One region of the Pseudomonas cavernicola genome, then DNA from elsewhere that is predicted to be linked to it. Evidence: predicted binding sites of a transcription regulator. Region 1 holds the regulator's gene; each other region holds the start of a gene.
What was found. The regulator sigma-54, encoded in region 1, starts transcription at its own class of promoters, with help from an activator protein. The targets are predictions, from matches to a motif close to ANTGGCATNNANNTTGCTNT.
Positions count from the first base shown of each region.

Region 1 (4,755 bases):
ACGCAGCCAGGCAGACGGCAATGTGGAATGGCGATGCCATTGCCGAAACCGGTTGAGCCAAGCTTCTCGCGGGCGACCAGACTCTCGAAAATGTCTTGTCCATCCAGGTCGGGCAATTCGCGGGCGACCAGGTTGGCGATCTGTTCGAGGACACGTTTTTTGCTGCCTCCCGGCACGTTCACCAAGGAACGGCCGGGGGTCAGTATATTTTCAAGTCGAATCATGGGTAGGGGATGGTGTCAGCGCGCCGGGGCGCCTTGCAGGCGACCCTGCTGCTTTTCCTTGTGCTTGATAAGTTGGCGGTTGACCTTATCGGTGAGTAGATCGATAGCCGCGTACATGTCGTCATGTTCGGCGCGGGCGACGACTTCGCCGCCCGCGATGTGCAGGGTCGCTTCGATTTTCTGTTTGAGCTTCTCGACCTCCATGGTGACCTGCACGTTGGTGATTTTTCCGAAGTGGCGCTCAACCCGTTCGAGTTTCTCGACGATGTAGGCGCGTAGGGCGTCGGTCACATCCAGTTGGTGTCCACTGATGTTGACTTGCATACCGCTTTCTCCTTATTGCCGTGTGTAAGAGACAGGCTAACGGGCCTGCCACCGGAACACTTTGGCTTGGATCAGTGCAGCCGTTACATCAGTCGCTTGCGTTCACTGGAAGGCGCTATCCCGAGGGATTCGCGGTATTTGGCGACTGTGCGACGGGCCACCTGAATGCCCTGTGCTTCCAGTAAACCAGCGATCTTGCTGTCACTCAACGGCTTTTTCGCATTTTCCGCTGCAACCAGTTTTTTGATGATCGCGCGGATTGCGGTAGACGAGCACTCACCGCCTTCGGAGGTGCTGACGTGGCTGGAGAAGAAGTATTTCAGCTCGTAAATGCCGCGCGGTGTGTGCATGAATTTTTGCGTGGTCACGCGCGAGATGGTCGACTCGTGCATGCCCACGGCTTCGGCGATGTCGTGCAGGACCAAAGGCTTCATCGCCTCGTCGCCATAATCGAGGAAGCCGCGTTGGTGCTCGACGATCTGCGTGGCGACCTTCATCAGGGTTTCGTTGCGACTCTGTAGGCTCTTGATGAACCAGCGAGCCTCTTGCAGTTGATTGCGCATGAAGGTGTTATCGGCGCTGGAGTCGGCGCGGCGCACGAAGCCTGCGTATTGCGGGTTGACCCGCAGGCGCGGCATGGCTTCCTGATTCAGCTCTACCAACCAGCGTTCGTTGTGCTTGCGCACAATGACGTCGGGTACCACGTATTCCGGTTCGCTGGCTTCGATCTGTGAGCCGGGGCGCGGGTTGAGGCTTTGAATCAGCTCGATCACTTGGCGCAGTTCGTCTTCCTTGAGCTTCATGCGGCGCATCAACTGGCTGTAATCGCGGCTGCCGAGCAAGTCCAAGTAGTCGCCTGCAAGGCGCTGGGCTTCGTTCAGCCAAAGCGTCTTGGCTGGTAGCTGGCGCAGTTGCAGCAGTAGGCATTCGCGCAAGTCGCGGGCGGCGATGCCGGCGGGCTCGAACTGCTGGATGCGATGCAGCACCGCTTCTACTTCGTCCAGCTCGATATCCAGTTCGGGGTCGAAGGCTTCGAGCACCTCTTCCAGGGTCTCTTCCAGGTAGCCTTGATTGTTGATGCAGTCGATCAGGGTGGCGGCGATCAAGCGATCCTTATCGGACATCGGGGCCAGATTGAGCTGCCAGAGCAGGTGGCTTTGTAGGCTCTCGCCGGCCGAGGTGCGAGTGGTGAAGTCCCACTCATCATCATCGTTGCTGGGCAGGCTGCTGGCGCTGGTCTGGTAGATGTCTTCCCAGGCGGTATCGACTGGGAGTTCATTGGGGATGCGCTCGTTCCATTCGCCTTCTTCCAGGTTGTCGACCGTAGGGGCAGACTCCTGATAGCTGGTTTCCTGGTAGGACTCTTCCTGGTTGGGCGCGGGCGGGGCGCTCTCCGCGCCATCGGCCAAAGGGTCGGTGTTGTCGAAATCGTCGCCATCTTCCTGGCGCTCGAGCATCGGATTCGACTCCAAGGCCTCCTGAATCTCTTGCTGCAGATCCAAGGTAGACAGTTGGAGAAGACGGATGGCTTGTTGCAGCTGCGGTGTCATCGTCAGCTGCTGGCCCATTTTAAGGACTAGCGATGGTTTCATGGAGGGGGCTTAGGACCTTATTCGCCGGCGCACGTGCGCTATCCACTACAGGGCGCCAAAGCGCCACCAGGAAGCAAATTATATGCCTGACCTTGAGGGGTTTGCCTAGCCCTCGAACGCTTTCTGTAGTGCATGGCTACGCGAACTACAGGCGGAACTCGTGGCCCAGGTAGACTTCTTTCACCAACTGGTTGGCCAGGATGGTCTCGGCATCGCCTTCGGCGATCAATTGACCGTCGTTGACGATGTAGGCGGTTTCGCAAATATCCAGGGTTTCGCGCACGTTGTGATCGGTGATCAAAACGCCAATGCCCTTGGCCTTGAGGTGGTGGATGATTTGCTTGATATCGCCGACCGAGATTGGGTCAACGCCGGCAAAGGGCTCATCGAGCAGGATGAACTTGGGTGCGGTGGCTAGGGCGCGGGCGATCTCCACGCGGCGGCGTTCGCCGCCAGACAGGCTCATGCCGAGGCTGTCGCGAATGTGGCTGATATGGAATTCCTGTAACAGGGTTTCCAGGGCCTGGCGGCGGCCGGCACGATCGAGATCCTTGCGTGTCTCCAGGATCGCCATGATGTTGTCGGCGACCGGCAGCTTGCGGAAAATCGAGGCTTCTTGCGGCAGATAACCAATGCCGGCGCGGGCGCGGCCGTGCATGGGCAGGTGGGTGACGTCCTGCTGGTCGATCAGTACGCGGCCTTGGTCGGCGTTAACCAGGCCGACAATCATGTAGAAGCAAGTGGTTTTGCCGGCGCCGTTCGGGCCCAGCAGACCGACGATCTGCCCGCTTTCAATCGACAGGCTGACATCGCGCACGACTTGGCGGCCCTTGTAGCTCTTGGCCAGGTGTTGAGCTTTCAGGATGGCCATTACTGCGCCTGCTGTTCGGCTGGTTTGTTTTTCGGTTGGATCACCATGTCGATGCGCGGGCGCGGCGAGGTCACGTTGGTGCCGGTGGCGCGGCCGGCGTTGACGATCTGGCGCTGGGTGTCGTAGACGATTTTCTCGCCTTCGAAGGTATTGCCTTCCTGAACTACCTTGGCTTGGTCGATCAGCACGATGCGCTCGTTGGCGGCGAAATACTGGATGGTCAGGCCGTAAGCTTTGACGATCTGTTTGTCGACAGCGGGTTTCTGCTCGTAATACGCCGGTGTGCCGATGGCGGTAAAGATTTCGATATCGCCGCTGGCGTTCTGCGTGATGGTCACGGTGTTGCCGGTGATCTTCAGGGTGCCTTGGGTAATGACGACGTCGCCGCGGTATACCGCTACGCCTTGTTTGTCATCGAGTTCTGCGCTGTCAGCTTGCACGCGAATCGGTTGCTCGCGGTCAGTCTGCAGTGCCCAGGCGCTCGCGCTTCCAAGTACGGCGCTAAAACTGAGCAGAAGGGGGAGGGTCCGGAGAGACAAATTGTTAACGAACCTCATGCTGGCCTCTTACATTGGACAGCAGGAGCATCCTGCCGTCATTCAAGTACGCTTTCATTCCTTGTGCCGTGGTCACCCCGTTGGCCGCCTCGATTCTAACGGCTTGCTGGGTCTGCGCATATTGCTTGTCGGGGAACACGGTCAATCGGCTGGTGGTGAGTATGGTCGGGCGGCCTTTGGCGTCTGTGCGCTCGACGCGCACGGCGTCGATCAGTTCGACTTCCGTGCCCCCCGGTGATACTTCGCCGCGGGCGCTACGTACATGCCAGGGCTGTGGGGTGCCACGATAAAGTTGCAGGTCCGGTCGAGTCATCAGGCTGATGTCGCTTGCCTTGAGGTGTTCGACCTTGTCGGAGGTCATTTCGTAATGCAGCTTGCCGTCCGGCTGGTATTGCACGGTGCTCGCGTTAACCACATAGAAGTCTATGGCGTTTTCCGCGCTGGCTTTGGGCGTTTGATCGAGCAGGCTGTCCGGGTTGAGATTCCAGTAGCCGAGCGCCGCCAGCAGCAGGGCGGCGAGGGTGAAAAACACGGAGAGAAGCAGTTTGCGCAGCATGATCGGCTCTATAGATAGGCGGTTTGGGCGGCGTCAAGGTTGTCCTGGGCGCGCATGATCAATTCGCAGAACTCGCGGGCCGCACCTTCGCCGCCGCGGGCTTGCGTAACGCCGTGGGCATGCTGGCGGACGAAGCTGTCGGCGCTGGCGACGGCCATGCCCAAGCCCACCCGGCGAATCACTGGCAGGTCTGGCAGGTCATCGCCAAGGTAAGCGACTTGTTCGTAGCTTAGGCCGAGTTCGCCAAGTAGCTCGTCGAGTACTACCAGTTTGTCTTCGCGGCCTTGGTACAGATGCTGGATACCCAGGTTCTGTGCGCGGCGCTCGACAACCTGGGTCTTGCGTCCACTGATGATGGCGGTGCGCACCCCGGAGGCAATCAGCATTTTAATGCCGTGGCCATCCAGGGTGTTGAAGGTTTTGAATTCGCTGCCGTCGGTGAGGAAGTACAAGCGGCCGTCGGTGAGTACACCGTCGACATCGAAAATAGCAAGTTTGACCTTTTTACCGCGCTGCAGCAGGTCGGTGCTTATCGCATGGTTGCTCATTACATAACCCCCGCACGCAGCAGGTCATGCATGTTCAAGGCGCCCACCGGGCGATCATGTTGATCGACCACCACCAGTGCGCT
Region 1 is NZ_QYUR01000002.1:89,837-94,591, reverse strand. It holds gene ptsN (PTS IIA-like nitrogen regulatory protein PtsN) at 1-224, opposite strand, end outside; gene hpf (ribosome hibernation-promoting factor, HPF/YfiA family) at 240-548, opposite strand; gene D3879_RS00785 (RNA polymerase factor sigma-54) at 632-2,140, opposite strand; gene lptB (LPS export ABC transporter ATP-binding protein) at 2,286-3,011, opposite strand; gene lptA (lipopolysaccharide transport periplasmic protein LptA) at 3,011-3,568, opposite strand; gene lptC (LPS export ABC transporter periplasmic protein LptC) at 3,555-4,124, opposite strand; gene kdsC (3-deoxy-manno-octulosonate-8-phosphatase KdsC) at 4,133-4,672, opposite strand; gene D3879_RS00760 (KpsF/GutQ family sugar-phosphate isomerase) at 4,672-4,755, opposite strand, start outside.

Region 2 (4,755 bases), on a different contig from region 1:
TGTGTTCGACGTTGAGGTTGTTCCACTCGTCCCAGACCCAAAAACCCAGGCCGATGCCGCCGGTGAGCATTTCCGCGGCGACTATCACCAGCCAGGCGATGCCCATGGCCAGGCGGATGCCGGTCATCAGGTGCGGCAGGACGGCGGGAAAGAGGATGCGCGTCAGCACCTTCCATTCGCTGAGCTTGAGCACGCGGGCCACGTTCAGATAGTCCTGCGGCACGCTGGCAACCCCGGCGGCGGTGTTGAGGATGATCGGCCAGATGGCGCTGATAAATATCACCCAGATCGAGGCCGGACCGGCTGCCTCGAACACCAGCAGCCCAATCGGCAGCCAGGCCAGCGGCGACACCGGTCGCAGCAGGCTGATGATCGGCGCGAGCATGCCGGCCAGGAAGGCGAAGCGGCCGATGGCAAAACCCAATGGGATACCGATCAGCGCCGCCAGACCAAACCCCATGCCGACCCGGCCGAGGGAGTGGAGGATGTTCCAGCCGATGCCCATGTCGTTCGGGCCGTTGTCGTAGAACGGGTCGGCGAACAGCTCCAGCGCCGAATACCAGGTGGACAGCGGGCCGGGCAGGCCCTCGCTTTTCACCGCGATCAAGGCCCAGACGCCGATAAACAGGGCGATGCCGAGCACCGGCGGGATCACCGCCTTGATCCCGTTGGCGAAGGCCTGCGCGCCAGGCGAGGCCTGACGCGCGGCCACCGGGGGCGTGGCTTTTTCCAGCAGCATGGGTTTTAGGGATGCGTTCATCTCGGGCCTCAGGCTTTTATCGCAAAGGACTGGACATAAGCGGCAGGGTTGGAACCGTCCCAGACCTTGCCGTCAAGCAGGGTGCTGGAACGCATGACGCTGCTCGGCAGTGGCAGGTGCAGGGCGCTGGCCGCTTCGCTAAACAGCGCGGTCTGGTTGATTTTGCCGGCGATGGCGGCATAGTCCGGGTCTTCCTTGATCAGGCCCCAGCGGCGGAACTGGGTCATGAACCACATGCCGTCGGAGTGGTAGGGGTAGTTGACCGTGCCGCCCTTGCAGAAGGCCATGGCGTGTTTGTCCTGCCAGCTGTTGCCGAGACCGTCTTCGTAGTTGCCGAGAAAGCGTTGCTCGATCACGTCCACCGGAGCGTTGACGTAGGCCTTGCCGGCGATCAGCTTGGCGGTGCTTTTCTTGTTTTCCGCGCTGGCTTCGATAAAACGGCTGGCGTCGAGGATGGCCATGATCAGGGCCCGTGCGGTATTGGGGTTTTGCTCGATAAAGGCGCGGGTGGCGCCGAGGACTTTTTCCGGGTGATCCGGCCAGATCTGCTGGGTGGTGGTGGCGGTAAAACCGATCTTGTCGAAGATCGCCCGTGCGCCCCAGGGCTCGCCCACGCAAAAGCCGTCCATATTGCCGACGCGCATATTGGCGACCATCTGTGGTGGCGGCACGGTGATGGTTTTCACGTCCGATAGGGGGTTGATGCCCTGGCTGGCCAGCCAGTAATACAACCACATGGCGTGGGTGCCGGTAGGGAAGGTCTGGGCGAACGTCAGCGGCGCGCCGCCTTTTTTCACGTGGGCGGCCAGCTGCTCGCCGTTGGTCACGCCGGCTTCTTTCAGCTGTTTGGAGAGGGTGATGGCTTGGCCGTTCTGGTTCAGGCCCATCAGCACGGCCATGTCGGTCTGCGGCCCGGCAACGCCCAGTTGCGCGCCGTACATCATGCCGTACAGCACGTGGGCAGCATCCAACTCGCCGGTATTGAGCTTGTCGCGCACGCCGGCCCAGGAGGCTTCCTTGCTCGGGGTGATGCTCAAGCCGTATTTTTCGCCAAAACCCTGGGTGGCGGCGACGATCAGCGAGGCGCAGTCGGTCAGCGGGATAAAGCCGACCTTCAGCGCGGCTTTTTCCGGGGCGTCGGAGCCGGCGGCCCAGGCGGCGCTGCGCATAAAGCTGGGCGCGGACAGGCCCAGGGCGGCAATCCCTCCGAGGGTGCCGGCGGCGGCGATGGATTTTTTCAAGAAATGGCGACGGCTGTTGTTCAGCGGGTCATTCGAATCACGATCAGACATGGTGTTTTCCTTTCAAGAGTGCAAAACAAAAACGGCGCCGCCAGATAGCTCCCAAAACGAGAGTCATCCAGCGGACGCCGTTGTCCGTGATCCGCGGCCCACCGCCGTTGGTGTGCTGCGCAAGAATCTTGAAAAAGGAATTGCAAGGGGCTTGCCAAGTTGCCCTAGGGCTCGGCCAGGACTGCAGTTTTAGGCACTGAATCCGATTTGAAGTAAAATCTAGAATAGGATTTTGTATGTTTTAAATCATGTACTTACAGCAAGTATGTAATCTTGATTATTTCTCTGGATGCCACCCAGGCCGCAGCGCCACTTGCTTGGTTTTTTGCATCATGGCGGAGCGGTGATGGTCGTTGGTCGCCCTAATCGCGGGCATAGCAGGCTGGGTGAAAACTACTGCTCTCGGTTATCCGGCCAGTAAAGGTGTGCGGCGGGTTACGGCTTTGGCTAACCCGCCCTACGAACTGGGCTTCAGCTCAGCTCCAGCCAGATCGGCGCATGGTCGGAAGGTTTTTCCATGGCGCGCAGGTCGTAGTCCACGCCGGCGGCTTTGATCCGCGACTGGAGAGCATTGGAGGTCAGGATCACATCGATACGCAGGCCGCGCTTGGGCTCGTCTTCGAAGCCCCGGCTGCGGTAGTCGAACCAGCTGAAACGGTGCCCCAGATAAAGCGCCGTTGCGCATCTTCCTCATCGCCGGGAAAGCCTTTATGCAAGGCCAGCGGGGTTTGGCGCGAGAGTAGGGCGACGCCGTAGTGGCCTTTCTGTCCGTGGTAATGCACCTGGTAACCGAGGGCCTCGACGTCGGCCAGCGCGTGCGGTCCACCATGCGCGAACTGGTGCAACAGCATTTCGCCGAAGAACTGCCGACCATCGGTCTGTTGATTAATGATCGTCTGGTGGCCCTCGCGCTGATTGCGCCACCACAACGGCGGTTGGACATCACCGAAAGCTGGGGCTGGCGGTTGCGCATGCTGCTGACTACCGGTGTGCGCTGCACCAAGCGCTATCTGGAGTATCACCACGCGGTGCTTGCCTGCCTGCCGCCGGGGCCGTATCACGTGCTGCCACTGCTGGGGGTGCACCCGGAGTTTCAGGGTAAACACCTTGGCGAGCAGTTACTCGAAGCGCTGCACAACTGGTGCGCCGAGGATGCCGGCTCGCAAGGCGTGGTGCTGGATACCGGCAATCCGCGCTACCTGGAGTTCTACAAGCGCCAGGGTTACGAGGAGATCGGTGAGGTGGCGGTTGGACCGATCATCGAGCACGTGTTCTTTCATCCCAACCCGCAACCAGCCGTGCCGGCCGGTGCCTGAATGCTCCTCTGGGGGCTGAAGAGTCCCTTGCCAGACAGGCTCCTGGAATGCGGCTCGGCTCGTGTTAGCATCCGCGGCTATGAATTTTCAAGGAAAGATCTGGCTGTCGATTGCGCTCCTGGCCATCAGCTCGGCAGCCCTGGCGCAAAGCCAGCTGGACGTGCGGATCAAACCGGCCAATTCGACGCTTAAAGCCAACGTTGAAGGTTATGTCGGTGGCGTCGGCGACCGCGATGAGGCTGCCTTGCAGCGTTTTCGACGTGGGGCCGAGGTGCAGGCTCGTAAGGCCGCAGAGGCGCTGGGTTATTACCAGGCGCAGATCGACAGCGAAGTCAAAACCGGCAGGAACCTGAGCTTGATCATTTCGATCACGCCGGGTGAGCCCGTGCACCTGCGCAATGTCACCGTGCGTATTGATGGGCCGGCGGCTCAGCTCAAGACTTTTCGTCTACCCAAGAGCACGCAACTGAAACCGGGTGCGGTGCTCAACCACGGTAGCTATGAAGATGCCAAACGGCTGATCCAGAATCAGGCCTCGCGCTACGGTTTCTTCAGTGGTCGTTTCAGCAGCCAGCGCCTGGCTATCGACCCAGAGGGGGGCGTGGCGGACATTGAGCTGATCTATGACAGCGGCCCGCGTTACGTGCTGGGCCCGGTCAAGTTCGCCGGTGATGCGCCTTTCGATGAAGAGTTGCTGCAGCGCATGGTGCCGTTCAAAGCTAATACCGCCTACGACTCCGAGTTGATCGCCGAGCTTTATCAGAGCCTGCAAGGCAGCGGTTATTTCGAAACGGTGCGGGTAGACGCCGCGCCCGCTCAGGCGCTCAACCAGCAAATTCCCGTACAGGTGCAACTAAGCACGCGCAAGCCGTGGACCATGGGGCTTGGCTTGGGCTTTTCCACGGACGTCGGTCCGCGTGGCAAGGCTAACTGGACGCGGCACTGGGCCAACCCACAAGGCCACAGTTACGGTACGGAAATGGAGCTGTCGGCACCGCGGCAAAGCATCGGCCTGTGGTATGACATTCCCCTCGATCCGCCGCTGACTGACAAGCTGCGCTTCGCCGGCGGCTATCAATATGAAGAGTTCGCCGATACCGACAGCCTCAGCCGACTCCTTACCGTTGGCCCGGAATGGCACAGCAAACTCGACAGCGGCTGGCAGCAGGTGCTCTCGTTGAAATTTCAGCGTGAGGAATACCGTTTAGGCGATGACAACGGCTTGAGCAACTTGCTGATGCCCGGTGTCAGCTACGCCTATCTCCAGAGTGACAATCAGATCGATCCGCACAACGGCTACCGCTTGCAATTCGACGCCTCGGCGGCCAAGGAGGGGCTGCTCTCCGACGCCAACCTGTTGTATGGCACGGCCATGCTCAAGGGCCTG
Region 2 is NZ_QYUR01000008.1:755,034-759,788, reverse strand. It holds gene ntrB (nitrate ABC transporter permease) at 1-760, opposite strand, end outside; gene D3879_RS25370 (CmpA/NrtA family ABC transporter substrate-binding protein) at 769-2,052, opposite strand; partial or broken gene D3879_RS25365 (exonuclease/endonuclease/phosphatase family protein) at 2,524-2,861, opposite strand; gene D3879_RS25360 (GNAT family N-acetyltransferase) at 2,808-3,368, shown strand; gene D3879_RS25355 (autotransporter assembly complex protein TamA) at 3,448-4,755, shown strand, end outside.
Region 2: the regulator sigma-54 is predicted to act here: its motif matches at 2,192-2,211, upstream of D3879_RS25370 (CmpA/NrtA family ABC transporter substrate-binding protein).

Region 3 (4,755 bases), on a different contig from region 1:
CACGCTTACCTACTCAGAACGGCCACAGCGGGCTCATGAAGAAACGATCGAACCAGCCCGGCTGACTGGCATCGGCAAAGGCACCAGTCCCCGAATAGGTAATGCGGGCATCGGCCACTCGGGTCGAGGGCACGGAGTTGTCCGTAGCGATGTCATCGGCGCGGATCAGGCCGGCAATTCGCACCAGCTCATCGCCCGTGTTCAGGGTCAACCACTTCTCGCCACGCACTGCGAGGACGCGGTTCGGTAGCACCTCAGAGACCGTAACGGTGATCGAGCCGGTCAGGCTGTTGCTTTGCCCGGCCTTGCTGTCGCCTTTGGTGTCGCGGGTGCCCTCGTACCCGACATCCAGGCTCAGATCCCCACTACCGAACGGGTTGTCGGTGGAAACGCCAACACCGAACAGGGTGTCCAGGCTGAGGTTGGCCTTGCTGTCTTTCTGTAGTTGCGAGTTGGCGTTCTTGCTCGCCTGGGTTCTCTCGTTCAGGGTGATGGTGATGATGTCGCCGACCCGGTAAGCCTTGCGATCGTCGTAGAGATTGGTCTCGAACCCTGCCTGGTAGATGGAGCCATTGTTCTGCGCCGCAGGTAACGGAGTACGCGGCAACACCGGGGAGTAATAGGGGTCATTCGGCTTTGGCGGCGGCGACACGCAACCACTCAGGGCGGCGATGCCAAGCAGCGGGATAAGAATAAGCCGGTTCATAACTACTACCTCACGGCGCTCTGTTGCGAGTTGCGTAGGGTGGGTTAGGCCATAGGCCGTAACCCACTGTTTGGCGATGCCTATCGGCACCGATGGTGGGTTACGCCGCGATGCGGCTAACCCACCCTACGGTTATAAGTTCTGCGAAACGAAAGCGAGCATCTGGTCAGCGGTGGAGATGACTTTGGAGTTCATCTCATAGGCGCGCTGCGTGGTGATCATGTTCACCAGTTCCTCGACCACGCTGACGTTGGAGTTTTCCAGGGTGTTCTGCTGCACCGTGCCCAGGCCGGTTATGCCCGGGGTGCCGACCTGTGGCGTGCCGCTGGCGGCGGTTTCCAAAAACATGTTGCCGCCAATCGCTTCCAGGCCAGCCGGGTTGATGAAGTCAGCGGTCTGGATGTTGCCGAGGATCTGCGGCTGCGGGTTGCCAGTGGTGGTGACCGAGACCGTACCGTCTTCACCCACAGTGAACGACTTCACTTCGTTCGGCAGGACAATGGCCGGCTCCAAGGCAAAACCATTGGCGGTCACCAGCTGGCCGTCGGAATTCAGATGGAAGCTGCCATCACGGGTGTAGGAAACCGTGCCATCGGGCATCAACACCTGAAAGAAGCCACGGCCGTTGATCGCCATATCCAGCGGCTGCTCGGTGGTCTGTAGGCTGCCGGCGGTGAAGATCTTCTGCGTACCGACAATGCGCACACCGGTACCCAGCTGCAGGCCAGACGGCAGTTGGCTGTCCTGGCTGGTCTGGCCACCCGGCTGCCGGCGGATCTGATACAGCAGATCCTCAAACTCCGCGCGATCACGTTTGAAGCCAGTGGTCGAAACGTTGGCCAGGTTGTTGGAAATCGTGGTCAGGTTCATGTCCTGGGCGGACAAACCGGTTTTACTGACCCACAGAGCCGGTAGCATGGTCATTCTCCTCGGGCGCCGGTTTCACGGCGGCCACGTGCTGGAAAGGGCGTGTCGTCAATTATTTGCCAGATTGCGTTGCCGCCTGAAAATCGGCCAGGCAAGGCGCGGGCCGCAGCCAATGGTCATTCCATTGGCAAGTCCTGCAACGCCGCATGGCCGATTTTCAGGCGCAACCCGAAGGGACGGGCCTGCTTTTACGCAGCGCTGCGTTATTCGTCGCTCATTTGGAATAGCCAAATCTCTCTCCTCATGCCTTGCTCTGCGTAAAAGCAGGCTCCGGCGCAACAGGCAAATAATTGACGACACGCCCTAGCTGAGTTGCAAAACACGCGCCATGGCCGACGCATCGTCCTCGGCAGTGCGCATCATCTTCACTTGCAGTTCAAATTGGCGGGACAAGGAGAGGATCGCGGTCATCTCCTCCACGGCATTCACGTTGCTGGTTTCCAGAAAGCCGGAAGTCACCCGGACATTGGTATCGGCTTGCACGGGGCCTTGGCCCTTGAAGCGGATCATGCCGTCGGCGCCCTTCTCCATTTGCTTGAGATCCGGGTTGACCAGCTTGAGGCGATCCACCTCAGCCAAGACATTGGGCGCCTCGCCCAAGGCCCGAACGGTGATGGTGCCGTCCTGACCGATCTCGACCTTTTGCTCCGGTGGCACGGCAATCGGACCGCCATTGCCCATCACCGGCAAACCATTGCCGGCACGCAGCTGACCGAGGGCATCGATCTTCAGGCTGGCGGTCCGTACATAAGCCTCGCCACCGTCCGGCGCCTGCACCGCCAGCCAGCCATCGCCACTGATGGCTACGTCCATGCCGTAACCGGTTTCCTGCAAGGTGCCGGGGGTGAAGTCGGTGCCTGGGCGCTCGCTCATGGCGTAGACCCGTGACGGGAAACTTTCACCGAACACCTGCATCGAGCGCGCCTGCTCGAAGTCGCGACGAAAGCCGTTAGTCGAGATATTCGCCAAGTTGTTGGCGTGCGCACGCTGGGCCAGGGTGTTCTGGCTGGCTCCGGTCATGGAGACGTACAGCATCTTGTCCATGGTCATTCTCCGAGGGGTGGCGCTTGCCGCCCGCTGCTCTGTTACCAGCTACAAAGCAAGCGCTATGCCACTCTCGAATAAAAACAGTAAGCAATTGATATAAAACAAATTTTAAAAACAAAAAAACCCCTTTCGGGGTCTTAAAATAGCGCTGGCGGCGAGTGGCTGCCGCCAGCGGCAAAGCGCTTGCCGACCTATTTCTCAGGCGGCAAGACGCGACTCATCGCAGATTGATGATGGTTTGAGTGATCGCACTCTCAGTCTCGATGGTCTTGGCGTTGGCTTGGTAGTTGCGCTGGGCGACGATCAGGTTCACCAACTGGTCCGACAACTCGACGTTGGAGTCTTCCAATGCGCCAGCCTGCAGCGCACCCATGGTGCCGGTACGCGGCGTACCCACCACCGGCTCACCCGACTCGAACGACTGCACCCAGCCGGTCTTACCCACCGGGGTCAGGCCCTGCACGTTGGCGAAGTTGGCCAATACGATCTGCCCCTGCACCTTGGACTGACCGTTGGTGTAGCGGGCGAAGATCACCCCGGTATCGTCAATTTCCAGACCGGACAATTGCCCGGTGGTGTAACCATCCTGGCTGACGCTGTTGACCGCAAAGGCGCTGGAGAACTGGGTAGCGTCGGAGAAGTCGAAGGCGATGCCGCCCGCATTGGCCTGGGCTCCGTTCCAGTTCCACACCGGTGGCTTGCCATTGTCGGAGATGGCCGGAATCCAGCCGCTGCCGGGAGTCGGCGGATTGCCGCTGGCGGCATTGATGGTCACCGTCATGTCGGCGCCAATGGTCACCAGGCCCGGAGTGGCATTCTCATCGCTAACGCTTTGCAACTGGCCGGTGGAGTTGAAACTCAAACCGAGAGCATAGGGTGTGGTGGAGCCGGGGTCGGCCGGATTACGGCCGTCGACCAGCATCTTCATGTCCCAGTCATTGGCGCCGGTCTTGACGAAGTACTGGGTCAACACATGGGCATTGCCCTGCGTGTCGTAGATGTTCACCGAGGTGGACGAGTTATAGGTGGTCGGGTCGCTGGGGTTGAAGGTGGCGTCCGCGACTGATGCAGCAGAGGTCGCCGCAGCCGCCTGCTGAGCCCCAGTCGGGTTGGCCGGGTCAACTACGCCGTTGACCGGATCATTCAGCCAACGGTTGTATTCGGCGTCATAGCTGGCTTGCCAGGTTTTCGGCGACACCAGCGTCGAGTTCAGGTTGAAGTTCTGATCCAGCTTGCTACTGGCCTTGGGCGCCTGACTCGCCGTCTCGATCTTCAGGTCACCAACCACACCGCTCTGCACATTGCCATTGGCATCCACGGCATTGCCCTGCAGGCGATAGCCGAAGTTGTTGACGACAAAACCATCGCGATCCGTACCGAAGTAACCGGCCCGGGTATAGCCGACATCGCCATTGTTACTGGTGACGAAGAAGCCATTGCCGTTGATAGCCAGATCCAGAGCGTTCTGCGTGTAGTTGATGTTGCCTTGGTTATACAGCTGCGACACATTCGCCAGCAGCACGCCACTGCCCTGCGCGTTGGAGCCTGAACCAAGCACCGATGCGGCATACACGTCGGCAAACTCCGCACGCGACTGCTTGAAACCAGCAGTACCAGCGTTGGCGATGTTGTTACCGGTGACGTTGAGGTCGCTAGTCGCTGCCCGCAAGCCGCTAAGGCCAATATTGAACGCCATGGAATACTCCTTTGCCGGTACAGCCGGCGATTACAACGTAGAAGTTGCTGACTGTAATTACTGGCCGATGACCTGAACCTGGGAGAGCCCAATGCTGCCGAGCCCCGCCAGATTGAGCATCAACTCACCACCGTTCTGCCCCAGGGTGACGCTGTCGACGTTAGCCGGCAGCAGGGTGTATAGCCCCTTGGTTTCAGTACCGAAGACCGCTTGCGCTTCGAACTTGTAAGTACCGGGTGGCGCCACCTTGCCGCTGGAGTCCTTGCCGTCCCACATGAAGCTGACATTGCCGGCGGCCTGCTCGCCCATGCTGACCCGGTTCACCACAGCGCCTGCGCTGTCGTAGATGTTGACGTACACGTTGCTGCTTGACTGTGGC
Region 3 is NZ_QYUR01000006.1:326,289-331,043, forward strand. It holds gene flgH (flagellar basal body L-ring protein FlgH) at 14-706, opposite strand; gene flgG (flagellar basal-body rod protein FlgG) at 839-1,624, opposite strand; gene D3879_RS17605 (flagellar basal body rod protein FlgF) at 1,937-2,677, opposite strand; gene D3879_RS17610 (flagellar hook protein FlgE) at 2,898-4,376, opposite strand; gene flgD (flagellar hook assembly protein FlgD) at 4,434-4,755, opposite strand, start outside.
Region 3: the regulator sigma-54 is predicted to act here: its motif matches at 2,730-2,749, upstream of D3879_RS17605 (flagellar basal body rod protein FlgF).